One region of the Methylobacterium sp. WL1 genome, then DNA from elsewhere that is predicted to be linked to it. Evidence: riboswitches for the same ligand, from Rfam matches in the RefSeq annotation. Region 1 holds a riboswitch; each other region holds the start of a gene.

Region 1 (9,622 bases):
TCTCGGCCGCCGCGACGGCGACACCCAGGGGCAGCGCGCCACAGCCCGGGCACCAGGGAAACCCCCGCGGCAGCGGCTGAGGCGGCTCGACCGTGCCTCCCGCGCCGACCCGGACGGCCAGGAGGCCCAGCATCCGCCGCAGGTTCTCCGGGCCGCCGGCGCGAAAATAGCGGTCGAGCTGCTCGGCCAGATCCGGGTCGGTGGAGAAGCCGGCAAGGCGCGGGTCCGGCCGGTCGTCGCCCGGCAGCACCGCCAGCACGACACCGTGCACCCGCGCCGCGGCGGCACAGCGCTCGATGCCGTAGCGCCAGTAATCCAACCCGCCGAGGCAGCGGATCACGACGAGCTTCGCGCGGGCGACCACGCGCTCGACGTAGAGATCCACCGACATCGGGTGCCGGAGCTTGGCGAGCTTTGCGAGCCGCAGGCTCGGCAGCCCGGGCTCGCCGGCATGGGCCTGCCCGATGCCCGCGAGGTCGCTGTCGGTGAACGAGAGCACGACGAGGTCGCCCGGCTCCTGCCCGAGATCCACCGCCGCCTCGCCCTCGTCGAGGGAGACCGTATCGATGCGGACGAGATGCATGGCGCGCTTCCTAGGCCCCGCCAGATCGGGCGCGCGCGCAGAGTCTCAGCAAGGGAGCGCGCGCGATCGCGATCATCCCGCGAGCGCCGCGGCGACGGCGCCCTGGTCGAAGCCCTTCAGGCCGATCACCACCAGGCGACCGTCCCGGTTCTCGCCCGCCCGCCAGGGCCGGTCGAAATGGTGGGCCACGCGCCGGCCGACGCCCTGCACCACGAGGCGCATGGCCTTGCCCTCGACCTCGGCGAAGCCCTTGATCCGCAGCACACCCGCGGCCTCGGCAGCCTTCTCGACGCGGGCGGCGAGGTCGCCGGCCGTGACGGCCGGACGAATCGGCAGGGCTACGGTCTCGAAGTCGTCGTGGTCGTGGTCCTCGCCGTCGCCGTGATGCGAGGGGCGGGCGTCGAGGTCGTCCTCGGCCGCGGCGCCGAGCCCGAGCAGCACCAGCGGGTCGATGGCGCCGTTCTCGGTCTCCACCACCTTCACGGCGCGGGGCAGGTGAGCCTCGACCTCGGCGCGAACCCGGGCGCGGGTCTCGGCGTCGAGCAGGTCGGACTTGTTGAGCACGACGAGGTCGGCACAGAGGAGCTGGTCCTCGAACACCTCCTCCAGCGGGTTGTCGTGGTCGACCGCCGTGTCGGCGGCGCGCTGGGCGGCCAGGGCCTCGGGATCCTCCGCGAAGGCGCTCGCGGCCACGGCCGGCCCGTCCACCACGGCGACGACGCCGTCGACGGTGACCCGCGAGCGGATGGCCGGCCACTGGAACGCCTGGACCAGCGGCTTCGGCAGGGCGAGGCCGGAGGTCTCGATCAGGATGTGCTCCGGCGGCTCGGCGCGACCGAGCAGGCTCTCGAGCGCCGGCACGAAGTCGTCGGCGACCGTGCAGCAGATGCAGCCGTTCGGCAGCTCCACGATGGAGTCCTCGGTGCAGCCCTCGACGCCGCAGGCGGCCAGGAACGACTTGTCGAAGCCGACATCACCGAACTCGTTGACCAGGATCGCCAGGCGGCGGCCCTTGGCGTTCTCGATGACGTGGCGGACCAGCGTCGTCTTGCCGGCCCCGAGGAAGCCGGTGACGATGGTGCAGGGGATCTTGGTCACGATGGTCATTCCGCAGCCTCCAAGGTGCCGGCCGGAAGCGGGCGGGGATCGGGAAAGGGCGGGATGCGGGCGATCACGCCGGTCTTGAATGCGGCAGGGCGCTCCCGCCAGGGCACGATGCCGTCCGGCGTCGCCGCGTAGGTGGCCAGCCCGTCCAGGATGGTCGCCGCCGACTCGGACGGGTCCATGTCGCCGTAGACGTAGGTCCAGCGGGTCTCGGACGCGACCGCCACGGAACAGGGCCGCTTGCACACCGACAGGCACTCGACCCCCTCGATCCGCAGCTGCCCGGACGTGTTGCGCGCGCGCAGGGCCTCGAGCAGGCGCGCGCCGGCCCGGGGCCCGTCCGGATCGTCGCCCGGGCGGCGGCAGGTCGTACAAACGTAAAGGACGGTCTCAGGCATGACGGCCTCAGGCATGCACCGTCCCGCGTGCGTTTCCACGGCCGAAAGCCTGCCAGGCCCAGCCGAAGCCGAGGCCGATCAGCATCCAGAAGACGAAGCTGATCGCCAGCGAGCGCGCCGCGAACTGCGCCGCGAGTGCCGCGGGAAGCTCCGAGGACACCTCCGCAGCCTGCGGCGCACCGGCGACGTGCGGCGCCACGATCAGCACGAGGCCGCCCAGGATCGCGATCAGCGAGCGCCGGACCGTGATCAGGTACAGGCCCATCCCGGTGGCGGCGGCGGTCATCACCCACCACGCCTGACGGGCGGCGAGCGGTGCCGCCTCGCTGCCCGGCAATTCCGGCGGCAATCCCAGGCCCGGGGCCAGAGCGACGCTGGCGAAGCCCGCGATCGCGAACGCGACACCGACCTGCCGCGTCGGCTCACGGCCGCAGGCCAAGATCACCGCACCGAGCAGGAGGGCGTAGCCGACCCCGCCCACGAGCGTCGCCAGAGCGGTGAAGGCCATCCGGGGCAACCCCTCGCCGGGCTGCCACTCGGGCGCGGCGTCCGGTGTGGCATGATCGTGCCCCGCATGAGCCAGCACGACCTGAGCCGACATGATCGGGAGCCTGCGCTCGGCCTGGTGCGTCTGCTTGGTCTCATAGCGCTCGGCCGCCACGATCAGCGGCGACGTCAGCGTCAACTCGAGGCCGGTCACGACGACGGCCGCGAGGAAGCCGGCGGCCAGGGCCGCCGACAGAAGCCGGATGATCATCCCTGCGCCAGGGGCGTCAGTGGCAGGGGAAGTTCTGGGTATGCCGGAAATCGTGCGCGGCGTTGTGCAGCGCGATCGCCGGCGAGAAGCCCGCCATGAACAGGAGGCCGAGGCCCAGGAAGGCCGCGAGCGCGACGGCAACCGGACGCTCTCCGGCGCGGGTGCCGGTGGGGGCGAGGGTCGAGGTGGTCATCAACATGTCTCCAGCCGCCCCACCGGCGGCATTGCGGGATCTCATCGTGACGGCAGGTCTCCTGGCTCGCGGCTCGGCGCGCCTGCCACCTTCCCGGATCGCTCCGGTGGCCTACTGGCAGACGCTCGCCGCTCACAGTTGCGGGGGCAGCCGCGGTTTCGAGGTTCGTACCCCTCACCGCATTCCCTTTTCACCCCGTCTCTGGGGCACCGTCACGCCATCGTTGTAGACGCATGACAGCTCTCGCACAACGGAGGCCCGGCGGAATCGTTTCGGACTCTTGGGGTACGGCAAGGATATGCGGGTCGGGCGGTGGCCGTGAGTGTCGAAACGCATTGGGGGGACGGACTTCGACGCGTCGCGACCGCCGTCGGCGCTTGGCCCGCGGCACCGGCGCCGTGTAACGGCCGGCATGGACGATTCCGGCCCCTGTCCGATTCTCGAACCCTTGAGCATTGATGTCGATGCGTACCTTGTCGCTGGCCCTCGTCGTCCTGGCGGCCACGTCCCTTCCGGTCCGGTCCGACGACAGCACCGCCGCGCTCATCGCCGGGGGGCTCGTCCTGGAAAAGGCCGGCACGATCGCCCTCGCGGCCGAGGATATGTACCTCTCCGAGCAGGCCGTGCAGATCGACTATCGGTTCCGCAACCTGACCGATTCCGACATCGAGACCACGATCGCGTTCCCGATGCCCGACATCACCGGTGACTCCGAGATGCTGGTTTCGCTCCCCGATCCGGCGCACGATAACTTCCTGAAGTTCCAGTCCGCGGTCGATGGCGAGCCCGTCGAATCGCAGGTCGAGCAGCGGGCGTTCCTGATGCGGAGCGATACACCGCCCGTGGAGATCACCGCTCGGCTCAAGGCGCTGGGGATCCCGCTCGTGCCAACCACCGCGGCGACGGAAGCGGCCCTGCGCCGCCTCGGCGAGCGCCAGCGGCGCGACCTGATCGCGGCCGGCATCCTGGAGCGGCAGGAGCACAAGGACGGGACGATCGCGGATGCCCCGCTCTGGACATTGAAGTCGAAATTCTGGCGCCGGCAGGTCTTTCCCGCCGGGCGCGAGATCGCGGTGCGCCAGAGCTACGTCCCGAGCCTCGGCGGTCTCGCGAGCCTGTCCTACGGCGGGCCGAACCTCGACCCGGCGCAGAAGGCGCACTACGCGACCCGATATTGCACGGACCCGACCTTCGAGCGGGTGGCCCAGGCCCTGTACCGGCGGTCGAGCGCCGACGGCAGCCGGGCGTTCCAGGCCTACGAACGGTCCCTCTCCCACGTGATCAGCTCCGGCGGCAACTGGGCTGGCCCGATCGGCCAGTTCAAGCTGGTCGTGGACAAGGGGGATCCTACGACCCTGGTCTCGTTCTGCGGGGCCAACGTGAAGAAGACCGGCCCGACGACCTTCGAGACGGTGATGAGGGACTTCGTCCCGCAGCGCGATATCGAGATCCTGCTGCTCAAGACCAAGACGGGAGAATGAATCGGTCGGGCGCCCTCGCGGTGCGCCCATGGGCTTGACGCGTCGGGTTCGATACGGGCACCGCCGGGCGCGCCCTCCGGCCCCGACCTCGGCGCGTTTGGTCCAGCCCGCCTCGGAGACACGATGGCCCCGGAAGACGCCCCGACATCCGCCCTCGTCGATCTCGCGTCCGGCCGCGCCCCGCAGCGCGTTGTCGAGGCGGATAGGACCTGGCTGGACCTCGACCTCGGCGGCCGCTTCCCGGTCCGGTCCGTTGTCGGGATCCCGTGCGGGGAGGGCGGTTCGGTCGCGGAGGGCGCCATCCTGTTCTCGCAGGACGGCGTGACGTGGTCCGCACCGGGCATCGCGTCCCGTCCGGTCGAGTCGGAGGCCGGCACGGTCGTCATTGAGGCCGACGAGCGCGCCTGGACGCGTTCCGTCCGCGTCGCGATGCCGGCCTCGATGCCGAACGTCACGGTCCGGGTCATGTGCGAGGAGGCGGCGTTCGACCTGATCGCCCTGCGGGCCATGCTGGGCCTCGACGTGACGCTCCTGAACGAGAAGCCCGGCGCCAACGCCTTCACCGCCTATACCCTGGAGAGCAATCCGGGTCGCACGAGCGGCGCCCTCGTGGGCGTGGCGGTGTTCCAGAACGGCGCCTTCGGCAACTGCTTGATCCAGTACATCATCGCCCTGTCGGTCGCGAAGGCGCTGAACCTGAAATACGTGGCGGTTCCGAAGTTCGACCGCAGCAAAGTCATCTTCCTGACCGAGCGGCTGACTTGTGACGGCATCACCTTCCTGCCTCCGGACGAGCCGCTGCCGACCGACGGGTACTTCCTGTCCGGCCTGTTCTTCGATCCGACGCAGTTCCAGCGGCAGGTGAGCCTCGACGCGCCGCCGGATTCACGGGCGATCATCCAGGGGATGATCCGCCCCCTGTTCAACGGCCTGCCGGCGACGGTCCCGCCCAAGCCCGACGACCAGCTCCTGATCCACATCCGCTCGGGCGACATCTTCAGCACCTGGGTCGACCCGCATTATCCCCAGCCGCCCTTCGCGTTCTACCGCATGGTGATCGACCGGCTGCTCGGCGAGGGCCGCATCCGCTCGATCAAGCTGGTCTTCGAGAACCGGCTGAACCCGGTGATCGCCGCGGTCGAGGCCTATGCGCAGGGTCTCGGATTGCCGGTGGAGACGCAGAGCGAGTCGCTGATCGCCGACGTCACGGCCTTGGTCAACGGCCGCTACCTCGTGTTCGGCCTGGGGACCTTCGGCCCGGCGATCTGCCACCTGTCCGAGCGGGTCGAGCAGGTCTTCTACTTCGCGTCCAACTGGCCGCAGATCTTCCGGGGTATTCCGTCGATCGACCGGGTCATCGAGGTCCGGGACTTGGAGGAGCGCTATATCAAGGTCGGCGCGTGGCAGAACACCGACGCGCAGCGCCGAATGATGATCGAGTACCCGGCCGAGGCGCTGGCCTTCGACGACGCCACCTGAGGATCAGGGCTTGTCCTCACGGTGCTCGACGGGGTCTGCGGTCGCCCCGCGCGCCTGTACGGCATCCCGGTACAGGCGCTCGACGTCCCGCTTGAACGCGGCCCGGGAATCGTCCCGCGAGTAGAACATGTGGCCGCCGGGGTAGACCGCGAGGCTGACCCGCCCGGCGCCGTAGGCCGGCACCTGCGCGAGCAGGAGCTTCGAGGCGTAGTAGGGCGTCACGAGATCGGTGAAGCCGTGGGCGACCAGCACCCTGAGCCGGCCGTCCAGCGCCAGCACGCCCTTCAGGTTCGATAGCGCCTCCGGGGCCTGCCGGCCCGAGCCCCAGGTCCAACCGCGGTTCACGGCGTTGTTCAGCAACTCGTAGCGCATGTTCGGCACCGGCCACTTCAACGTGCGCGCGTAGAGGTCGAGCATCGCGCTGGTCAGCGGCGCCTGGAGCGCGGTGAGCTGGGGATCCTCGAAGCCCGATTGTGCGGCGTCCGGGTTCGGGTCCCAGCCCGTGATGCCGGTGTCGTAGGCGCTGGTGACGCGCTGCTCCGCCCGGTCGAACTCGCGCTGAACGCTGCGGGTGGACAGGCGCGCCGCCTGCGCTTTCACGAAGGCTGCGTCGAACCCGGTGAAGGCCGCGACCTTGTCGGTCATGCGCGCAACGGCGGCCTTGTCGCCGGGGCCCTTGAGCAGGTCGGCGAGATAGGGGCCCACCGCGTAGGCCTCGGCATCGCCGAGCAAAGCCGGGCTCGGCGCCGTGCCGGCCCGTTCGAGGGCGCCGGCCGCCAGGGACGGCAGCTTCAGTACGTAGCCCCAGGGATTGGCCCGCGGCGTCTCGAGCCAGCCGAAATCCAGCACCGGCGACAGCAGCACCAGCCCGGACAGGCCGACACCGATATCCTCCTGCAGCTTCTCGGTGATCAGCGGCCCGCGGAAGCCACCGTAGCTCTCGCCGACGAAGAACTTCGGGCTCGCCATGCGGTCGTTGACCCGCAGGTAGCGGGCGATGACGGCCGCGAGCGTGGCGGCGTCGCTGTCGATGCTCCAGTAACTCTTGCCGTTCCCGTCCGCGGCCCGGCTGTAGCCGGTGCCCACCGGATCGATGAAGACGAGGTCGGTGAATTCGAGCCAGGTGCCGTCGTTGGGCGTCAGCGCCACCGGTTGCGATGGGCTGATGCTGGCGCCGCCGGTGGGCAGGCGCCACGGCCCGATCGCCCCGATATTCAGGTAGGCGGCCGCTGCTCCCGGGCCGCCGTTGACCGCGAAGGTGACGGGCCGCTGGCGCCCGGCCTCCGGGGCCATCGTGTAGGCGACGTAGGCCACCTCGGCCTGAAGCTTCCCGGCCTCGTCGACGAGCGGCAGGCTGCCGGCCGTGGCGGTGAAGTCGAGGGTCCGGCCGTCGGGGAGCGTCACGCTCTGGCGCGTGGTCGAATCCGGAGGAAGGCGCCGGCCCTCCGGCCCGCGAGGCGCTGGCTTGGCCTCCGCTTGAGGGCCGGGATGGTGTGCGTCCTGCGCGTGGAGTGGCAGCGGCGCCGTCAGGATGAGGACGAGCGCGGTATGCGCGAGACGTTTGCGGAGGAGCACGGTCAAGCCTTCTTGTTCCAGCGGCCCGAATCGTCCTGCTGCCAGTAGGCGACGGTATGGCCCGCCTCCTTGGCCTGGCGCCACTGCTCGCGGGCGCGCAGCAGGGCGTCCTGGTCGGTCCCGTCGAACAGGATGCAGATCCGTTCGTAGCTCTCTGCGTCCGGCGGCAGGTCGGCGCCCTCCACCAAAAATCGGATGGAGGCGGTGTTGGGGTTCACGTCGCGCAAGGTGAGTACCACCGGCTGCCCGGCCGCGTCGGGATCACGGTCGGTGCCGTGGGGCAGAAAGCTCTCGTCGGAATAGGTCCACAGGTGGTCGTCGAGGGCTTGAAGCCGCTCCTCGGTGGCCGCCTGGATCGCGGCCTGCCAGCCCCGGCCGAGCGAGCGCTCGACGAGGTTCGGCAGCACCTTCTCCAGGGGCTGGCGCTGCATGTGGTAGAACAGGATCTCGGTCACGATCCGACCGATATAGGGTTCGGAACCCAGGCGCGAGCAGCGGCGCGGAGCCGCGCCCCGGCGCTCAGACCAGCCGGCTCTGCTCGATCGCCGCGCCGACGAACCCCTTGAACAACGGGTGCGGCTCGAACGGGCGAGACTTCAGCTCCGGGTGGAACTGCACGCCGATGAACCACGGGTGCCCGACATGCTCGACGGTCTCGGGCAGGAGCCCGTCCGGCGAGAGGCCGGAGAAGCGCAGGCCCTTCGCCTCCAGCCGCTCGCGATAGGCCATGTTGACCTCGTAGCGGTGGCGGTGCCGCTCGGAAATCCGCTCCGACCCGTAGATCTTGGCGATCTTCGAATCGGGGTCGAGCTGTGCGTCGTAGGCCCCGAGCCGCATCGTGCCGCCGAGATCGCCGACCGCCGCGCGGCGCTCCAGCTCGTTGCCGCGCAGCCACTCGGTCAGCAGACCGACCACCGGTTCGGAGGTCTCGCCGAACTCGGTGGAGTTGGCGTTCGGCACCCCGGCCAGCGAGCGGGCGGCCTCGATCACCGCCATCTGCATGCCGAAGCAGATCCCGAAATACGGGATGCGCTTCTCGCGGGCGTAGCGGGCCGCCCGGATCTTGCCCTCTGCCCCGCGCTGGCCGAAGCCGCCGGGCACCAGGATGCCGTTCAGGCCTTCGAGGAACGGCGCGGGATCCTCGCGCTCGAACACCTCGGCCTCGATCCATTCGAGGTTGACCTTCACCCGGTGGCTGATGCCGCCGTGGATCAGAGCCTCGGTGAGCGACTTGTAGGCGTCCTTTAGCCCTGTGTACTTGCCCACGATGGCGATGGAGACCTCGCCCTCGGGGTTGCGCACCCGGTCGGAGATGGTGGTCCAGCGGCCGAGATCCGGCTCCTCGCCGTGCTCCAGGCCGAAATGGCCGAGCACCTCCCGGTCGAGCCCGGCCTTCCGGTAGGAGAGCGGCACCTCGTAGATCGAGGCCACGTCGAGCGCCTCGATCACCGCGGTCTCGCGGACGTTGCAGAACAACGCGAGCTTGCGCCGCTCCTCGATCGGGATCGGCCGGTCGCAACGGCAGAGCAGGATGTCGGGCTGGATGCCGATCGAACGCAGCTCCTTCACGGAGTGCTGGGTCGGCTTGGTCTTCAATTCGCCCGCCGACGGGATGTAGGGCAGCAGCGTCAGGTGGACGTACGCACAGGTGCCGCGGGGCAGTTCCTGGCCGAGCTGGCGGATCGCCTCGAAGAACGGCAGCCCCTCGATGTCGCCGACCGTGCCGCCGATCTCGACCAGCACGAAGTCGAACGTGTCGTTGCCGTCGAGGACGAAATCCTTGATCGCGTTGGTGACGTGCGGAATCACCTGGATGGTGGCGCCGAGATAGTCGCCGCGCCGCTCCTTGGCGATGATGTCCTGGTAGATCCGGCCGGTGGTGATGTTGTCGGCCCGGCTCGCCGGCACGCCGGTGAAGCGCTCGTAATGGCCGAGATCAAGGTCGGTCTCGGCGCCGTCGTCGGTGACGAACACCTCGCCGTGCTGGGTCGGGCTCATCGTGCCCGGATCGACGTTCAAGTAGGGGTCGAGCTTGCGCATCCGCACCCGGTA
Region 2 (9,622 bases), 2.6 Mb from region 1:
GTACAACGCGGGACCGCCGTCGCGATCGAGGACGTCCAGATCGTACCAGCGGGCGACGCACGGCGTGCCGCAATCCTCGTGGAAGACGACGCATTCCCGCGTATCGAGCGGGCCCGGCGGCAGGCCAACCGGGAACAGAAACAGCACCTCGTGGCCCGGGCTGCCCTCGTGGGTGTAGAGGTTCTCCGTCACGAACGGGACGCCGAGGATCCGCACCGTGAGACCAAGCTCGTCCCGGAATTCCCGAACGAGCGCCGCCTCGGCCGGCTCAACAAATTCGACGCTGCCCCCGAGCTGCCGCACGCCCTTGAGGCGCCCGTCGTCGATATAGACCTCGGCGACGAGCAGCTGGCGCCCGCGCCAGGCCAAGCCCAGCGCCTTCACGCGAATCTCTGGTGGGGGGCGCTAAACATTCATGCGGCCTGGTATGCTGCGGCTCGTAAACCGACAACGGCCCGGGGTGCAGGGTCCGTGACTCCCGGCGGCGGCGCGCAACGCCTCGTTGTCGGCCGTACACTCTACAAGATGGGTCCAACGTGCCGAAAGCTTCGTCGAGCGGGTGTTCTATTTCACCGCTGCTTCATCGAACGCCGACGCAGCGGGCGTCGCGAGCCCTTGGACCCCCTCCGGGCCTACCCGGGCCTATCGGCTGCTCGGACTATTCTGTCGAACAAGTGGAGGCTTTGCAGGGCGAGCATACAGTCCCGCCCTCGGCTGCGACAGCTTCGGTCTCCATGATCCCTAGATCTGCTCCCGAACACGTTGCGATCGGGAGCAGTTCTAAAGCCTTGATTTAACGCGCTCGCGTATGCCGAACCCGCCTCCGACTTCGGCGGCGATCGCTCGAGCCGAGATCCGATAGGTGCAAACGTTAGGCGAAAGCGTGCTTCCGTTCGGACGTATGAGCCCGTGTCTGCGCAACCTGGAGCCGTGTCGCGGCGACCTGGGACCAGGCCTTGGACATTGACTCGTTTCGAACATTCCGCTCGCGCCTGCGCACGGCGGCGATGTCGAACTGCTTCTGCATCTCCATCATCATTTCCATGCTGTACCCGAACGCCTGCTCGATCTGGAAAGCCAGATCGGCTGTCAAAGGCGTCTTCTCGGTGAGAAAGTCGGTGAGCGCGTGACGCGTGACGCCCAGAAGACCGGCAGCCTCCATGATGGTCAGGTTGCGCGGCTCGAAGACCTTGCGGCGAACAAACAGACCGGGATGACACGGATTTGCCGGTTGATGGACAGCGTTCACCTGGGACTCCTTCATCGATTGACACAATCGTTTTCGGATGAGCGTTTTGATCGACTGATCGGAACTGCGGCAGACCTCACGGGCACATGGGCGCAAGCAGCGCTCCATCAGCAGCATCAGAATCGCCGACTACCTCAGCTACCCACAGTCTTACTTTATTTTGCCGGTTATATATTTTATTGTCTTGCAGATCCGGGCAAATCGCCGATATCAACCGGATTGCGGCATGTCAATCTCATCGCTATTTACAAATTTATATCGAATAGATCAGAAATTCGACTGTATTCATCTGCAAAAATTCAGAAATATGCATGATAATTTTGATCGCAATACATCCTGAGCAAATGTCTCCGATGAAACACGATCAGGGTCGCGTGCGCGGTACCGTCCGATCTGGAGAATGCCGATCGCCTTGGCCCGTGACGACGAACGATATCAAGGCATGGGGACTGGTCCCCCTGCAATCGTCACCCGGTCCCGCGCGGAAACGCGCCGAGGTGTTTTCAGGAGCCGTCCATCATGCGTCGCAAAGCGGTGCGTCCCGGCCAAGAAGCGACGACAAGGCGTGGAGGCCCGATCAATGCGCGTTCACCCCGCGTCGCGCAGGGGAGATCCGGTAACGTTCCGGCATCCCGGAGAACCGGTCGCCACGAATTGAGCTCACCCAAACGCGTAGACGCGCTTGACGATTACCTGAGGCCTTTCGGTCGGGGTCTGGACGCCGGTCCGGCCCGCGAGTTCCCTCTCGACCTTCTGTTCGAGTTTCCGCGCGCGCGAGATATCGTAGTGGGTCTGCATCTCCATCAGCATCTCCATGCGGGCCCCGAACACCTTCTCGACCCGCAGAGCCAGTTCGGCCGTAAGAGCGATCTTCTCGTTCAAGAAGTCGGACAGCGTTTGGCGCGTCACGTTGAGCAGGCTGGCCGCAGCCATGACAGTTAGGTTACGCGGCTCAAGGATATTGCGGCGAACAAACCCGCCAGGATGACAGGGATTCCCTAATACATAGGATGAATTCATAATGATTCTCCTACCAGGTTTTGCAAATTTGGCGAATAAGCGATAGAACGAAAACCACTATTTTAGCCGATGCGCCGTCTTAAAACACCTCCGATTTCGGCTCGCAAATCTTACGTGACAGCTCAAAAAAAGTTCCTGAGTTGTCTAAAAGTAAAATAAGTAGATTTTAATTTGCATCGCGCGAGGCGATCGTGCGCCTGATCGCAGGCCGCCCACGCAGGGGGCCGGATATCCACACGCTTGACGTTCCACCGGCATACAGCCACGCTAGTCGGCGACGGTTCCCCTCGGGGATCAAAAGGGAACGCGGTGAGGGGCCTGCCCTGAAACCGCGGCTGTCCCCGCAACTGTGAGCGGCGAGTCCTTCACCACCACGTCACTGGGTCTCAAGCCCGGGAAGACGGTGCGAGGGCGGCGACCCGCGAGCCAGGAGACCTGCCGTCAGCCGTGGTCACACGCGAAACGCGTCAGGCGGGGTGTCCTGGCGGGTGTCGAGACGGCCGTGCGCGAGCGCGGTCGGCGAGGCCTCGTTCGCGGTGACGTGCCACAGCAAGCGCGCCCGCGTCCCGGTTCCCGATGCTTTCCCTTGTCGTGCCGATCCCGGCCGCGTTTGCACGCGGCCCGATCCTTCACCCGGGCCGCCGCGCGTGGACCGGACCGGATCAGACACGCATCCGCAATTGTAATGTTATTACATTGCTATTAGGGCATCTGAACCGGCGGCCGCCGCGCTCGGACCTATCCTCACCATGTCGCGATCCAAACTTCCTCGTCGCAGCCGGCGTAGACCGCTCTGCGGTGCCATGCTCACGCTCCTGGCAAGCCCGGCCGCAGCCCAGGAAACCGTGACCCTCGATCAGCTCTCCGTCGAGGGGGAGGGCGGCGTCAGCCTGACCCGCGCTGCACCGACCGGGCTGAACCTGCGCACGCCCGACCGGACCGCGAGCCGGCTCGGGCTGACGCCGCTGGAGACGCCGGCGAGCGTCGATATCGTATCGGGCGAGACCGCACGGCTGCGCGGCCAGGACACGATCGCCGAAGCCGTGACCCAGGACGCCACCGGCATCACCACGATCGCGGCGCCGGGCAACGGCAACGGCGCCTTCACGTCGCGCGGTTTCGCGGGCCCGAACTCGATCCAGCAGCTCTACGACGGCACACGCTTCTATGTCGGGGCCAACACGGTCACGTTCCCGTTCGACACCTGGAACGTCGAGCGTATCGAGGTGCTGCGCGGCCCGTCCTCGGTGCTCTACGGCGACGGCGCCATCGGCGGCGTGATCAACGTGGTGCCGAAGAAGCCGGTCTTCGTGCCGATCAACACCGCGCGCGCGGTGATCGGCACCGACGGCGTCGCGCGGCTGGCGCTGGATTCGGGCGGGGCGCTCGGGCGCGAGGAATTCGGCGACACCTTCGCGTACCGCCTCAACGTCAGCGGCAACCGCGCGGATGGCTGGATCCGGCCGGAGGGCGATTTCCGCAACCTCGCCGTCTCGGCCGCCCTGCTGTTCCAGCCGAGCCCAGACCTCGCCGTCACGGTGAGCCACGACCTCGGCTACCAGGAGCCGGCGCGCTACTGGGGCACGCCCCTGGTCGAGGGTAGGATCCCGGACCTGATCCGGTTCAACAACTACAACGTCCGCGACGCGAAGATTACCTGGTCGGATAACTGGACCCAGTTCAAGACCGAGTGGACGCCCTCGGACGACATCATCGTGCGCAATACGGCCTATCGGCTCACCAGCCGGCGGCATTGGCTCGATACCGAGCAATACACCTACAACCGCGGCACCGGGCTGGTCGACCGGGGCAGCTACACCGAGATCTACCACAGCCAGGAACAGGTCGGGAATCGCCTGGACGCGAGCGTCAAGGGCAACCTGTTCGGCCTGCCGAACGCGTTCGCGGTCGGGTTCGACGTGAACCACATCGACTTCCGCCACACGAACAATTTCACCTTCGACCAGACCACCAGCGTGCCGCTGATAGGCTATGATCCAGGATACTTCCCGCAGAACGGGCGGGCGCAGCCGGCCTACGCGACACAGACCAGCCAGGCCTCGGTCTTCGCCGAGGACCGGGTGATCCTGTCGGACAAGCTCTCGTTCCTCACCGGCGTGCGCCTGGACGTGCCGACGCTCCGTCGCGAGGATTTGCAGAGCGGATCGCAGTTCGAGAAAACCTATCAGGCGCTCGGCTACCGGTTCGGGCTGGTCTACAACCCGACGCCGGACAGCGCGCTCTACGCCCAGTACAGCTTCGCGACCGACCCGGTGAACAGCCTCATCACCCTGACGCAGTCGCTCTCAGGGTTCCAGCTCGCCACCGGCACGCAGGTTGAAATCGGCGCCAAGGGCCTCGCATTCGACGGCGCACTGGAATGGACGGTTGCCGGATACCGGATCGTCAAGGACAACCTGATCTCGACCGTGCCGGGTCAGCCGACCGTGTCGACCCAGGTCGGCCAGCAATCCTCGCAGGGCTTCGAGCTGGCGCTTGGCTGGCACCTCGCCCCGGGCTGGCGGCTGGACGGCAACCTCGCGCTCCTGCACGCGCAATACGATACGTTCAATCAGAGCGTGAACGGCGCGACCGTCTCGTATGCCGGCAACCAGCCGATCGACGTGCCCGAGCGGGTCGCCAACCTGTGGCTGACCTGGGACTTTGCCCGCGCCTGGACGGCACGCGTGGGGCTCCAGAACGTCGGCCAGGTCTACAGCGACTTCTCCAACACGGCCCGGCGCCCGGCCTACAACCTCGTCAACCTCGTGCTCGACCATCAGGTGACGGCGGATTCGCGCCTGAGCCTGCGGGTCTACAACCTGTTCGACAAGGTCTACGCGATCAGCGGCAACGCCGTGAACGGGGTCGGCACCAACTGGCTGCTCGGCCGGCCGCGCTCGATGGAAGTCGCCTACACGGTGACTTGGTGAGGCAGCGGGTCGGCAAAGCCGCGCGTCGCGGGCTGCTGCTGTTCCACCGCTGGGCCGGGATCGCCACGGCCCTGTTCTTCGCCATGTGGATCGGCTCCGGACTGGTGATGCTCTACGTGCCGTTCCCGGCACTCACAGCGGCCGAGCGCCTCGCGCGTCTCGCCCCGATCGTCTGGGAGACCGTCGCGGTCCCGCCGGACGCGGCGCTCGCCGCCGGCGACCTTGCGGGCGTGCCGGCGGCGTTCGCCCTGGAGATGCGCGGCGATGAGCCGGTCTACCGGATCACAGGCCGCGACGGGGGGCGGGCGACCGTATCGGGCCGTACCGGCGCGCGGCTCGGCCCGGTTGGTGCGGAGGCGGCCTTGCGGCTCGCCGCCGGGGATCGGCCGGATGCCCGCGTCGATCCGGTCGAGCGGGACCAGTGGACTGTGACCGCTCGCTACGACCCGCTCCGGCCGTTCCACAAGGTCGTCTTCGATGACCCAGAGGGGACCGAGCTCTACGTCTCCGCGGTAACCGGGGAGATCGCCCTCGACACGACCCGGTTCGAGCGGGCCTGGAACTGGCTCGGTTCGGTGCCGCACTGGATCTACCTGACGCCGCTGCGCGCCCGGGCGGAGCTGTGGCGGACAGTGCTGCTCTGGCTCTCCGGATTCGCCGCCCTCGGGGCGGTCAGCGGCTTGGTCGTCGGGATCTGGCGCCTGCGCCTGCGCCGCCGCTATGCGCACGGCGCCGTCACGCCCTATCGCGGGCTGGCGCGCTGGCACCACCTGTTCGGCCTAGCGGGCGGGCTGGGGCTCGGGGCGTTCATCCTGAGCGGCTGGATCTCCATGAACCCGAACAGCTGGTTCGCATCGAGCGCGCCGCCGACCGCGCTGCGCAGCGCCTACGCTGGAACGCCGGGACCGCTCGGGCTCGATGTCGGGCGGCTGCGCGATCTCGCCGGCCCGGACACCCGGTCGCTGCGCTTCACCACGGTCGGCGGTCGTTGGTGGGTGGTCGCCGAGGCGGCGGACGGCCCCCGCGCTGTCGCACCGGACGGCGGCCCCGGTCCGGACGCGACGGCCCTGGCCGCCGCCGCCGCGGACGCGATCCCCATGGGACATCTACGGGCAGCGGGCCTGCTCGGGGCGTACGATGCCTACTGGTATCCGCATGGGGTGGACCCGCGTCCCCTGCCGGTTCTGCGCCTGCGCTTCGACGATCCGGACGCAACCTGGCTCCATATCGACCCGCGCGACGGCACCATCCTGCAGCGCCTCGACCGCTCGGGTCGCATCAACCGTTGGCTGTTCGATGCGCCCCACCGCCTCGACTTCCCGTTTCTGAGCGGACGGGCCGCCCTGCGCGACGCGGCGCAGTGGCTCCTGAACCTGCTCGCCGCCGGGATCGCGGTCACCGGGATCGTCGCGGGCTGGCGGCGCCTCGGCCGGACTGTTTCGACGCGGGCTCGCTGAGCGGAATGGGGCAGCTCTTGGCAACCGCCCCGGCAGTCCAGGGCCGCGGAGCGGAGCCCGGATGACGGGGCGGTTGCTCGGTGGACGGCTGCCTAACGCTCTGCCGCCTCGAAGAACCGCGTCCAGGTGAACCACCGCGACTTGCGTTCGCCTGCGCCCTTCGACCTCAGACGTGTGGCGATGGCAGGTCATCCTCCGCGAACTGGGACGCGGATCGCTCCTCCGGCACGAGCGGCAGCGCCACCGTCGTCCCGGTCCGCGCCGAGGTCAAAGCCGCGTCGATGCAGGCCATCACCTGGAGGGCCTCCAGCGCCGGCGTATGGTCGACGGCGCCCCGGGAGATCCCGTGAGCCACGTCTTGGTAGAACCGGCGCTGGTCCCCGGCCAATGCGGGCAGGCACCTCACGCTGCCGCGCCCGTCATGGACCGCGATTCCGTCCGGATCCTGGCCCCAACCCGGGGCGCCCGGAGCCATGCCGGCGAGAAGCTGCTGCTCCTGTCCGTCGAGGTGTTGCTTGACGAGGCTGCCGCCCTCGCCGTGGACGACGAAACGGGGCGATCCACCGGCGACCACCATGCTGGCGTGCAGGACCACGCGCACGTCCGGATAGTCCAGCACCACGTGGGCCCAATCGTCGGACAGCGCACCTTTGCGCAGCCGAGCCAGGTTCGCGGTCACCCGGTCCGGCAGACCGAAGAGCTGGAGCGCCTGGTCGACGAGGTGCGGGCCGAGATCGTACCAGATCCCGCTTCCCGGTCCGGCCCCCTCCCGCCACCGGTCACGGACGCCGGGGCGGAACCGGTCGAAATGCGATTCGAAATGCCGGACCTTGCCGATGACCCCGTCCGCGATGGCGGTTCGGACGCTGAGGAAGTCGCTGTCCCAGCGCCGGTTGTGGAACACCGACAGCCTCCGGCCATAGCGGCGCGCCAGCGCGACCAGGCTGCGCGCCTCGGCGAGGTCGAGGGTGAAGGGCTTGTCGATGACGACGTGCTTGCCGGCCGCCAGGGCGATCCGAGCCAGGGGCGCGTGCGTGTCGTTGGGGGATGCGATGACCACGAGATCGACGCTGTCCGAGGCGGCGACCGCACCGGGATCGGCGATGACGCGCATACCGGGAAGGTCGGCCTGGACCTTGGCCTTATCCCGCGAAGCGACCAATCGGAGGTCGAGCGCCGGAACCGCACGGATCAGCGGCGCGTGGAAGGTCTTGCCGGCATAGCCGTAGCCGATCAGGCCGACTCGGATCGGTGCAGTCACGCTCGCCATGCAGGTGTCGTCCGGTCGGAATCATCGGGGCCACGCGCTTATAGCCCCGCGGCCGACACCGGTTCACCACCTCCGGAGCGCGAAACCTCCGATGCTGTCCAGACGGAGGCCACCGTGAGCTTCCTTCACCGTCATCACGCGCGCAACGAAGCGACCCAGGGCGGCGCGGCACGTCCGAGGATGGCGCCTTACTGGGTTGCGTCGCTGCACTCGCGCAGACGGAGGCGCTCGCAGGCCACCGCGTGAAACCATATCCGGAGCGGCCGGCGTCTCAGCCCGCCCTCAGAACCGCGCGGTCAGGAACAATCGCACGTTCCGCCCCGGCAGCAGAATCTCGTCCTTCTTGAACGAGGTCGAGTTGCGGATGTCGGTGTCGAGCAGGTTCCGGCCCTGGATCCCGAGGGTGATCGCGCTCGCCCCGTAGACCGCCGGATCGACCGCCTTGGTGTAGCTCAGCTCGGCGCGCAGGTCGTCGTAGCCGGGGGTGGGGGTCTCGAACAGGGCGGTCGCCTGGTGGTCGAAGGCATGGAGCAGGTTCACCCGGGCGAACCAGCCATCGGCCCGCAGGTAGACGCCGCCGCCGAGCCGGTAGGGCGGGATGCGCGGCACGTTGGTACCGTTGTCGAACTGCGCGCGCACGAAGTCGAATTGGGCCTCGATGCCGGCGAAGCCGTTGCCGACGGGCAGGATGTCGTACTGGCCGATGATCTCGGCACCGTAGAAGGTGGCGTTCTGCTGCTGGTAAACGATCTGCCGATTCTCGGTGCCGGTGCCGCAGGACGCGAAGTCGTCGTCGCAGGCGAGCCCGGTGAAGTTGCGGTAGATGAAGCCCGTGTAGCGCGTGTAGTAACCGGTGGCGTCGAGGCGCAGCGGGCCCTCGGCCCGGCGGATGCTGGCCTCCACAGTTCGGGCGCGTTCCTTCTTGAGGTCCGGGTTGCCGATCTCGAAGGTCGCGGTGGCGTCGTGCGGCCCCTGCGAGAACAGCTCGTAGCCGGTGGGTCCGCGCTCGACATAGGAGCCGTTGAGGCTCGCCACGAAGCCGAGGGGCAGGTCCTGCAGGGCGCCGATGCTGGCGCTCTTCGGGGCGAAGCGCCGGGTCCGGGCGTACTGGAACGGATCCTGCCCGTCGACCGGGGCGTAGTCCGCGGGGAACTGCGCCGCGATGCTCGACAATCGGTCCACCTCGTAGCGGCCGGCCGCCTGCAGCCGCGTGCCGGGGCGCAGCTCCAGCTCCTCGAACAGGTAGACTGCGTTGGCCCGGGATTCGGTCTTGGGCAGGAACGATTCGAGCTGGGTGTTGATCACCCGCCGGTCCGACTGGAAGCCGAGCGCCCCGGTCAGCACGCCGAACGGAGTCTCGACCGGGACGTGCTGGAGTTCCAGCCGCCCCTCGGCCTCGCGGTTCTTGAAGATCGCCTGGACACCCTCGATCCCATCCTCGCCGATGCCGACCTCGTTGTGGCGGTAGACCGAGTATCCCGCCCAGTAGCGGATCACTTCGAACGGGCCGTCGAGGGGCCGGTACTCGCCCCGCGACAGGACCCGGTCCTGGTTCGGGGTCAGGCGGGTGCGGTTCTGCTCGGCGACGCCGCCCGGGATCGCGTAGATCGCGTCGTAGTGGCTGAACGAGATGCCGACGAAGCCGCGGTCGCCGATCGCCGAGATGCCGACCGCGCCGCCCTGCGACTCGTTG
Region 3 (9,622 bases), 2.3 Mb from region 1:
CTGTCCAAACTGGACAGCCGGCCCGTCCAACTCGTGCTGATCGGCATGCAGCTATCCGGACGCTTGTCGCCGAAGGCCACGGCGACCGTGAGATAGCCCGTCGCCTCGGGATCTCCCCAACGACAGTCGGGACCGTCCGGCGAGGGATGGTGTAGCGGGGCCGTCGCGATCGACCCGGCAGAGGATCAGCCTGGCCTATCCTCCGACAATCAGAGGGGGAATTACACAGCGCATAATCTGGTCGCCCCGGGATTACCAAAGCAAAGTCCCGACGCCGCGCGAGTCCATAACGGGAACACGTGACGAACTGTTGACAGTTACATGGTAGAATGCTGCACGTGTAGCGTAGTGGGAGGCCGCGTCATGGCCCTGGACCTGTTCGTCTCCGGCGTCCTGATCGGGAGAGTTGTCCGCTGTTGGTCAGGCTGCTTCGCCTACAGCCCAAGCGGCGCTCCCCTGGGCGAGTACGCCGACCTCGATGCGGCCGCCGCGGCGGCCGCAACTCGCGTCGCCCTGGAGCCCGTCGCGGCATGACCAGGAACGACACCAACACCGAGCTGCTGATCCGCCTCATCCAGCGCGTGCCAATGCTGGCAATCGATGTGAAGGCTGCCGAGGCTGAAGGCGACCTCCCTGCCACCGCCTACCAGAGAGCCGTCACAGAGTGTCAGCGAGAGGCAACAGCGCCCGTCGCAAAGATCCGGGAGGTAGCCCACCCCGAGACCGTCGTGTCGCTCCTGACGCCTACGCGCGGGCCGCTGCAGCCGCCGACATGATGCGGACCACGCTGGAGCCCGTGTCAGCTTGATCGCCCGCTCTGATTACCAAGGGAGGGGGGAGGCAAAAGTCCGGGCCGCGAGGGCTTCTGACCGCACTGGGTCGCATTCGCAGATTTAATTTCCTCAAGGCCGATTTCGCAATTCAAGTTGGAGGCAAAAATGGCCGGTCAGCACGGCGGAAGACGCCCTGGCGCAGGGCGGAAATCGGGGCCTGTAATTGGTCCAGATTCGATCATTGCTCTGGTCGACGTGCTCAGCCGGCTGCCTTGCGGAGAAGCGGGCCGGCGAAGGCGGTGTGCGACGGCGCTTGCGGCATACGGGGCCAGCAATGAGGAGATCGCCGCGGCCCTGGCGATCGAGTCCGCCGACTTGGCGGAACTCGTCGGCGCTGACATCGATATTGGCCGCATCGTCCTGCGAGCGAATATCCGGCACGAAATTATGCGCGCCGGGCTCGGCCAGGGCCGGACCTTTTCCGTGGCAGCGGCCAAAACGGCGTTGCGCTGGCTCGCACCGCCGGAAGCAAGGCGCTGACGATGCGCCCGTTCGACGTGCTGCGGATGACGAAGGGCGACTGCAAGCTAGCACTCCGGCAAGCCGCGCAACGCCAGCTTGTCGCCTTCGCTCTTCTGGAGGCGAACCCGCGCCTCCCCGACCGTGATACCGCCGCGGCGGGGATCCCCGCAGCATGCTTTGGCAGACTACCCTGCGCCGGCTTGTCGAGTTCGCCCGCCGCGAGCGTGCCGACCTGATTGGTAAAGCCGTCCTCCTCGCCCAAGCCTCACCATCGTAGGGTCTACCGCGACCATACTCGGCGTTTCGGAAGGTCTGCTTGGCGGAGGTTTAATCGCCTCCGGATGACCGAAGGTGGCCGAAAGCTGCCGGTCCGCTTCGGAGACGTTCCGCCGGATAAGCGGCCCTCCACCGACCCAAACTCACCGTACACATCCGCTGGCCCACTTCTTTCTAAGCGGACGTTCATCGTCGGATTGAGCAGGTGGCAACACCCTTTCGGAACAGCTGGATCGTGCCGCTGCCGTTGTGTCGTAATAGACACATCCACAGGCACAAACAGCTCACCTACGTCGCGCCCCCAAGCGTGGGTTTCTACTCCGTTGACTTGTCGTCTCAAAAAGTGCCGGTGGAGCTGTCAAGGTTCTCACGGTCCCGTGATCGTGAGCTAAGAGGGAATTCGGTGAAGCCTGCAAGGGCGAGACCGGAGCTGCCCCCGCAACTGTGAGCGGTGAGCCGCTGCCGAACATGACCACTGGCATCTAGTGCTGGGAAGGTCAGGCAGAGGTGACGACCCGTGAGCCAGGAGACCTGCCTTGGCGGTTGTTTTGGTCTCGCGGGCGGGGTGTCCGGTGGGTCGCCGTTCGACGCGGGTCCATCAGACCTTCATCGCGCACGCGCGCTCCATCGACATGCGGCCCCGGCAAGCGGTGGGGCTCGCCCGATGGTCTTCGTTCTCCAGTTTCCTCGTCGGCGACATCGCCGCCTCTCGCGCCTCCTTCGTGGGAGTACGATCCTCGCGGCAGGCCTTCTGACATCCGAGGTGCAAGCCAAGGACGCGGCGGTCGCCCTGGACACGCTCTCGGTCGAGGCGAACGCGGGCGGACCCGCCCGCCCGGACGTCCTCGGTCGCTCCGTCGATGCGATCAGCCTGATCGGACCAACACCGGGCTTCCGCTCCGACCGTGCGGTATCGAGCACCAAGACCAATACGCGCCAGCTCGACGTCCCGCAGGTGGTCACGGTCGTGCCGCGCGAGCTCATCACCGACATCAACGCCACCCGCGTCGACCGCGCCTTCGACTACGTGCCGGGGCTGACCCAAACGAACAACTTCGGTGGCCTCGGCACATTCGCGTACGCCATCCGCGGCGTGACCACGGCCGAGGTCTACCGCAACGGCCTCGCGGCGAACCGCGGCGGCCCGCCCCCGCTCATCGACACCCAGAACATCGAGCGGATCGAGGTACTCAAGGGGGCGGGCGGCGCCCTGTTCGGTCGCAGCGACCCCGGTGGCCTCGTCAACATCATCACCAAGCAGCCCACCGCCACCCGCTTCGTCGAGATGGGCGGGCTCTGGGGCTCGTTCGAGCAGTTCCGCGGCACCGTCGATGCCGGCGGTGCCCTGAACGACGAGAAGACGCTGCTCTACCGCTTCAACCTCGCGGGCGGGAGCCAGAACAGCTACCGCGATTTCGTCGGCGACGATCGGCTATTCATCGCGCCCGTCCTCAGTTGGCAGGTCACGCCGGACACCAAGCTGACGGTCGAGGCCTCGGTCACCCGCAACAACGTCATCGTCGACCGCGGCGTGGTCGCGGTGAACAAGCAGCTCGGGTTCGTGCCGATCTCCCGCTTCCTCGGCGAGCCCGGACAGGCCACCCGCCAGACCGATGAGGTTCTGCAGGTTCGGCTCGACCACCGCTTCGACGCGGACTGGCAGATGCGGCTCGCGGCGCAGTTCAACACCGGCACCCTCAATGGCGAGAGCGCTGAGGGTCGCGGCCTCCAGGCCAACAACCGTACCGTCATCCGCGACCGCAATTTTCGCGACTACAGCTACGACTCGGCCATCAGCCAAGCCGAGATCGTCGGCCGGTTCAGGACCGGCGACGTCGGCCATACCCTGCTCCTCGGCTTCGACCGCGAGGACTTCGACAATCGGCAGCTCTACCTGCGATCGAACTTCAACACGTTCCCCTACGCGTTAGACATCTACAGCCCTCGCTACGGTCAGCCCCTTCCGCCGCTCACGCGCGCCTCCAACACCCTGGAAAGCGTGACGGACACCGGCTTCTACGCCCAGGACCTGGTCGATCTCGCCCCGCAATGGAAGGCGCTCGCCGGCGTGCGCTTCGACCTGTTCGAGCGATCCTTCAAGCAGCGCGTCGGGAACACGAGCGGCGAGCAGACCCGGGCCGCCGCCTCGCCGCGGGCGGGCCTCGTCTATCAGCCCCTTCCCGAGCTCGCCCTCTACGCCAACGTCAGCACCAGCTTCCGTCCCAACATCGGCACCGACGCGAGCCTCGGGGCCCAGTCGCGGCCGTTCGAGCCGGAGACGGGCCTCGGCTACGAGGCCGGGGTCAAGGTCGAGCTCTACGGCGGCGCCTTGCTGCTGACCGGCGCGGCCTTCCGCATCGACCGCCAGAACGTCCTCACCGCCGATCCCAACAACAGCGGCTTCCAGATCGCGGCCGGGGGCGTGCGCAGTCAGGGCTTCGAGTTCTCCGCTGCGGGCCAGCTCACGCCGGAGCTTCGCATCATCGGCGGATACGCCTTCACGGACGCGTTCATCACCAAGGACAATGTGCTCCCGCTCGGCGCCCCGCTGCTCAACATCCCCGAGCACAGCGGCACCATGCTGGCGGTCTACGAGGTCCAGGCCGGCCCCCTTCGCGGGCTCGGCATCGGCGGCGGCGTACGCGCGGCTGGGGAGCGGGCTGGCGACGCATCCAACTCCGGCTTTAAGCTGCCGACCTACGTCGCCGCCGACGCGCTCGCCTACTACAAGTTCGAGAACTTCCGCTTCGGCATCAACGTGGAGAACGTTTTTGACACCGCCTACTACGTCGGCTCCGTCAGCCAGTTCCGCGTCGATACTGGTTCGCCCCGTCGGATCACGGGTTCACTGCTGGCACGGTTCTGACGAACGCGTGCCGCCGGCGGGAACGCAAATCACCATGGACCAAAGCGCAATGACGTCCCGAGCCGGTACAGGGCTGGCCATGTTCGGGGCGGCCGTGCTGCTCGCATCGGCCGGCGCAGTTCGAGCCGAGCCGACGCGCTACCCTTTCACCCTTGAGAACTGTGGAACGGACATCAACTTCAAGGGGGCGCCCAAGAGGGTCGTATCCGTAGGCCAGACGCAGACGGAGATCCTGTACGCCCTCGGTCTCGCGGACCGCGTCGTCGGCACCGCCGTTTGGTTCGGGCCCGTCGCCAGGCCCTACGAGGCGGCGAACGCACAGGTGCCACGGCTCGCCGACAACACGCCGAGCTTCGAATCCGTGCTTAATCAAACGCCGGACCTCGTGACGGCGATGTTCGCATGGCACATCGGCCCGCACGGGGCCGTGGCCCGGCGCGAGCAGTTCACTGACCTAAGCGTGCCCGTCTACGTGTCGCCGGCCGATTGCGTAGGCAAGGACAACTCCGCTCCGGGCGACGGTGTGCGCACGCTGCCCTTCAGCATGGACCTGGTCTACCGCAACGTCCGCGAGCTTGGACGGATCTTCGACGTCTCGACCCGAGCCGAGACGCTGGCGAGCGAGTTGAAGGCCCGCGAGGACGCGGCCATCGCGTCCATGGCCGACAGCCCGGTACGCGGGATGCCGGTCGTCGTGTGGTTCTCCAGCCGGGACGTCAAAGGCGACGCCTTCCTAGCGGGGGCCAAGGGCGTTCCGGCCTACATCCTCGACAAGCTCGGGGCACGCAACGTGATCACCACGAACGAGGAGTGGCCCCAGGTGAGCTGGGAGAGCATCGCGGTCGCCGATCCCGCCGTCATCGTCCTCGTAAAGATGGACCGCCGCCTGTTCCCGGCCGACGACCTTGCGGTGAAACTCGACTTCCTCAGGACCGACCCGGTCGCACGGCGCCTGACGGCAGTTCGCGAGAACCGCATCGTCGTCATGGATGCCGCTGCGACGCGGCCGGGGCTCGGGACCATCGATGGAATGGTCTCGCTGGCGCGGGAGTTTCGTACGCTCGGGCCTGCCCGGTGAGGGCCGTCGTAGTCACTGGGTCCGCTTGGCTACCTTGGTCCATCGCCGCAGTCGCATCGCTGGCGATGCTCTGCCTGGCCGTCGCCCTGGCGATGACCGTGGGCGAGATGCAGATCCCGCTGGCGGTCGTCATGCGGGCGCTCGGTAACGCGACGCTCGATCTCGGCTATGCGGTCAGCCCAATCCAACAAGGCGTGCTGCTCGACTACCGGCTCAGCCGCGCCCTGTTCGCGGCCTCCTGCGGCGGAGCGCTCGCGGTTTGCGGCGTCATCCTGCAAGCCCTGCTCCGGAACCCCCTCGCCGAACCCTACCTCCTCGGCATCTCGGCCGGGGCCTCCACGGGCGCCGTCGCGGTGATGGTGCTCGGCCTAGGCGGCGCGGCGCTTGGGATCTCGGGCGGCGCGCTCCTTGGCGCAGTCCTGGCAATCCTGACCGTCGCCCTGCTTGCGGCCGGCTCCGGCGGCACCAGCGAGCGTGTGATCCTCTCCGGGGTCGCGGCCGCCCAGATCTTCAACGCCGCGACGGCTACCATCGTGACGACCTTCGCCAGCGCCGAGCAGGCACGCGGCGTGATGTTCTGGCTCCTTGGAAGCCTCGGCGGTGTGCGCTGGCCGGACGTCTGGCTCGCGGCGCCGGTGACGCTCGTGGGGTTCGCGATCTGCCTTGCGCATGCCCGCACCCTCGACGCCTTCACCTTCGGGGAGGATGCCGCGGCCTCGCTCGGCGTGTCCATTCCCCGGGCCCGCCTCGTGCTCTTCGCGACGACGGCCGCGATGACGGCCATCATGGTCAGCATCGCGGGTGCGGTGGGCTTCGTCGGCCTGCTGATCCCGCATGCCGTCCGGCTCGTCGTCGGTCCACGCCATATCCGCCTTCTGCCGGCAGCTCTGGTGACCGGGGCGGCGTTCCTGGTGGTCGCCGACATCCTGTCCCGCACCCTGATCGCGCGTCAGGTCCTGCCGATCGGGGTGGTCACGGCCCTGTTCGGGGCGCCGGCCTTCGCCCTGATCCTTACCCGCGCGCGGCGCCGGGCATGACGATCGCGGCACGGGACGTCCGTTGGAATGCCGGCGGCAGGATGATCGTAGACGGCGTGACGCTGGCGGCGGCGCCGGGGCGGATGCTCGGCGTCGTCGGTCCGAACGGTTCGGGTAAGTCGAGCCTCCTGCGCCTGCTCTGCGGCTTGCGGAACGTAGGAAGCGGCGTTGTGACCCTCGATGGTGGGAACATCCGCGATCTCCCGCGCCGGGCCATTGCCCGGCGCATCGCATCCGTCGAGCAACACGCCGGCACGCAGGAGAACGTGACGGTCGAGGACGTCGTGCGCCTGGGACGGACCCCGTACCGAGGGGCGTTGTCGCCCTGGACGGAGGCCGACGAGGCCGCGTTTGAACGGGCCCTCGCGCAGGTCGGCATGGACCTCCGACGCAACCAACCCTGGGCGACCCTGTCGGGCGGCGAGCGCCAACGGACGCAGATCGCCCGGGCTCTCGCGCAGGAGCCCGGCGAGCTCATCCTCGACGAGCCGACTAACCATCTCGACGTGCGCCATCAGCTCGACGTCCTGTCGCTGGTGCGCAGGCTGGGCATCACCAGTATCGTCGCCCTGCATGACCTGAACCTGGCTGCCTTGTTCTGCGACGAGGTCGCCGTCCTGAACGAAGGCCGTTTGGTTCGCTCCGGGCCGCCTGCGGCGGTCCTGACGGCCGCGTTGATCCAGGAGGTCTTCGGTGTGCGCGCCGAGGTCCACGCCTCGGCATTCAGCGGCCGGCCACACATCGAGTACCGCTTGGACTGAACGACGGGGAGTGCCACGATCATGAGTGCATCCGAGGTCGCCGACGGCGTGACCGCCTACTGGGACGCTCGCGCCCCCCGCTTCGACGGCGCCGCAGCCCATGTCCGCTCGCCGGACGACTGGACGAAGGTCCTTGCGGCGGCGTTTTGCGTCGACGGACCCAAGGACGTCGTCGACCTCGGGACCGGAACGGGTGCGTGCGCGCTCGCCGCGGCTTCCCTCGGCCATCGCGTCCGGGCGTATGACGGCTCGGCACGAATGCTTGCCGTCGCATGCGCGGCCGCCGGCAAGGCAGGGCTCGATATCGAGTTCGTACAGGCGCTCATCACGGACGCCCCGCTCGAACCGGCAAGCGCCGACATCGTCACGATCCGCAACGTGCTCTGGACGCTCGAACGACCAGGTGAGGCGCTACAGGTCGCCCGTCGCACCCTGCGCCCGGGTGGCCGTGTCGTCGTGTCCGATGGGATGTGGTCGGTCGCGCCGGGGGAACGCTCGGACTATGCCGGGGATCTCGCCGCACGGCTTCCGTTCCATGCCGGCCTGCGCGAGGTTGATGCCCAAGACTTGCTAAAAGCGGAAGGATTCACCGAGGTCGTCGCGTGGCAGCACCTGTTTCGCTCTGCGCCCTATCCAGGTGACGTTCCCATGTTCGTGCTTTCCGCGCGACGCGATGATCCGGGCCAGAATTTTCGGAGCAAACCTGACAGAAAAGAGGATGGTCCTATAGCGAACCATGCCAAGACCGAACATCCGCCTCGACAGTATGAGTGACGTAGCAGCACCGTAAGAAAGAGCCGATATGCTGACACACTCTATCATCGGTATGTCGCGCCATCGGCATGGTCGTTCAAGCTAGGTAAATCCCGTTGATCGGAATCGTTCTACAGAGAGCATCCGATCATGACAGGGGTGTGGGTGTCACACCGCCCAGCTACCGTCCGCGGCCGGAATTCGACCGGCCACCGTCATCCCTGCTCACGCAGGGATGTGGTGACGCGACTGTCGGAAGCGGACACGGCCCTCGCGATCCGCCTCTAGGGCCTGATGCCTTTGTCGGCACGATGCCGTTTAGGTCAGGCGCTACGGGCCTGTTCCGGATGTCGGCCTTCGGCGAACTCCTCGATGATCTTGGCGCAGAAGGCCGGCAGGTCCTTCGGGTTGCGGCTGGTGACGAGGCCCCTGTCGACCACCACCTCCGCATCGACCCATTCCCCGCCCGCGTTGCGGATGTCCGTCTTCACGGTCGGGAACGAGGTGAGCTTGCGGCCCTTCACGACGTCGGCCTCCACCAGCGTCCAGGGCCCATGGCAAATGACGCCGACCGGCTTGCCCTGCTGGAAAAAGTCCCGGACGAAGCCGACCACGGCCTCGCTGCCCCGGAGCTTGTCGGCCCCGACGCTGCCACCGGGGATGACGAGCCCGTCGAATTCCGAAGCGGACACGCCGTCGATGGCCTTGTCGACCGGATACTTCCCGGCCGGGTCGAGGTCGTTGTTGACCGTCTCGGCCTCGCCGGCCTCAAGCCCGACCACCGTGACGGTCGCGCCGGCCGCGAGCAGTGCCTCGCGGGGCTTCGTGAACTCCGGCTCCTCCGTCCCGCGAGGGGCGATCAGGATAGCGATGGTCTTTCCCTGAAGGGTCATGGGTTATTCCTCTCTGTGTGATTGTCGGAAGGAGTGGCCTCAGGCCGGGATGCTCTCGGGCGAGGCGGTGTTCTCGGCGGTCACGCCGTTCTCGCAGTGCCGGAACTCGCTCAGCGCCCGGTAGACCTGAAGGCGCGCCCGCATCACCGAGCCGAGCGGCCGATGCGCCGCGAGGCTGTGCGCGGGGCGGAAGGTCATCACCTCGTCGAAGTAGCGCACCCGCTCGGGGGAATAGGCGTCCTGTCGGGGCAGGCGGAGCGTCGCCACTGTACGGTACGGGCTGACCGCGACCGGCCAATCGACCGACGCGTCTTCGATGGGCTGGCGCTCGGGGTCGGCCCAGAGCTGCGCCCTCAACTCGAAGACCACGTCGGTCTCGCGGAAGAACGCCGCCGCCGCGTGACGAAAACCGTCCTCGTCGCCGTGTGGGTCGAGGCGCCATGCGGCGAGGTCCCGTTGTGCCGGCGAGGCGGGCACCGCACCGAGCTTGGCCACGTAATCGCCGAACCGCATCGGCGCCTGGCTGAAGTAGCTGTCGGCCAGGGGGTGGCTGTAGGGATGGCCCAGGAAATCGGCCATGGCGCTTTCCGTGCCGAACGCGTGCAGCACCCTGTTGAGGTTGCGGGCCGTTGCTGCGACGGCGCTCTTCACACCCTCGGGCAA

The links. A riboswitch is a leader RNA that binds a small molecule or an ion and turns the genes downstream of it on or off. The one in region 1 is predicted to bind cobalamin.
Region 2: it holds a riboswitch for cobalamin, as region 1 does, so the genes downstream of both, FVA80_RS11935 (TonB-dependent receptor) here and FVA80_RS29690 (CbtB domain-containing protein) in region 1, are expected to answer to the same signal.
Region 3: it holds a riboswitch for cobalamin, as region 1 does, so the genes downstream of both, FVA80_RS18390 (TonB-dependent siderophore receptor) here and FVA80_RS29690 (CbtB domain-containing protein) in region 1, are expected to answer to the same signal.

The regions. Positions count from the first base shown of each region.
Region 1 is NZ_CP042823.1:6,097,932-6,107,553, forward strand. Features, by position in the region: gene cobN (cobaltochelatase subunit CobN) at 1-583, opposite strand, end outside; gene cobW (cobalamin biosynthesis protein CobW) at 656-1,690, opposite strand; gene FVA80_RS29680 (DUF1636 domain-containing protein) at 1,687-2,085, opposite strand; gene FVA80_RS29685 (CbtA family protein) at 2,093-2,842, opposite strand; gene FVA80_RS29690 (CbtB domain-containing protein) at 2,859-3,035, opposite strand; cobalamin riboswitch at 3,069-3,264, opposite strand; gene FVA80_RS29695 (DUF4424 domain-containing protein) at 3,494-4,516, shown strand; gene FVA80_RS29700 (coagulation factor 5 8 type domain-containing protein) at 4,640-5,995, shown strand; gene FVA80_RS29705 (peptidase S10) at 5,999-7,570, opposite strand; gene FVA80_RS29710 (DNA polymerase III subunit chi) at 7,573-8,025, opposite strand; gene FVA80_RS29715 (CTP synthase) at 8,090-9,622, opposite strand, start outside.
Region 2 is NZ_CP042823.1:2,438,114-2,447,735, reverse strand. Features, by position in the region: gene FVA80_RS11950 (NUDIX domain-containing protein) at 1-384, opposite strand, end outside; gene FVA80_RS11945 (HigA family addiction module antitoxin) at 872-1,366, opposite strand; gene FVA80_RS11940 (HigA family addiction module antitoxin) at 1,910-2,269, opposite strand; cobalamin riboswitch at 2,531-2,727, shown strand; gene FVA80_RS11935 (TonB-dependent receptor) at 3,073-5,202, shown strand; gene FVA80_RS11930 (PepSY domain-containing protein) at 5,199-6,659, shown strand; gene FVA80_RS11925 (oxidoreductase) at 6,826-7,929, opposite strand; gene FVA80_RS11920 (TonB-dependent receptor) at 8,212-9,622, opposite strand, start outside.
Region 3 is NZ_CP042823.1:3,790,476-3,800,097, forward strand. Features, by position in the region: gene FVA80_RS18375 (hypothetical protein) at 1-155, shown strand, start outside; gene FVA80_RS30600 (hypothetical protein) at 364-534, shown strand; gene FVA80_RS18380 (hypothetical protein) at 531-776, shown strand; gene FVA80_RS18385 (hypothetical protein) at 939-1,313, shown strand; cobalamin riboswitch at 1,916-2,125, shown strand; gene FVA80_RS18390 (TonB-dependent siderophore receptor) at 2,236-4,437, shown strand; gene FVA80_RS18395 (ABC transporter substrate-binding protein) at 4,487-5,515, shown strand; gene FVA80_RS18400 (iron chelate uptake ABC transporter family permease subunit) at 5,581-6,552, shown strand; gene FVA80_RS18405 (ABC transporter ATP-binding protein) at 6,549-7,313, shown strand; gene FVA80_RS18410 (class I SAM-dependent methyltransferase) at 7,335-8,087, shown strand; gene FVA80_RS18415 (type 1 glutamine amidotransferase domain-containing protein) at 8,390-8,959, opposite strand; gene FVA80_RS18420 (catalase family protein) at 8,999-9,622, opposite strand, start outside.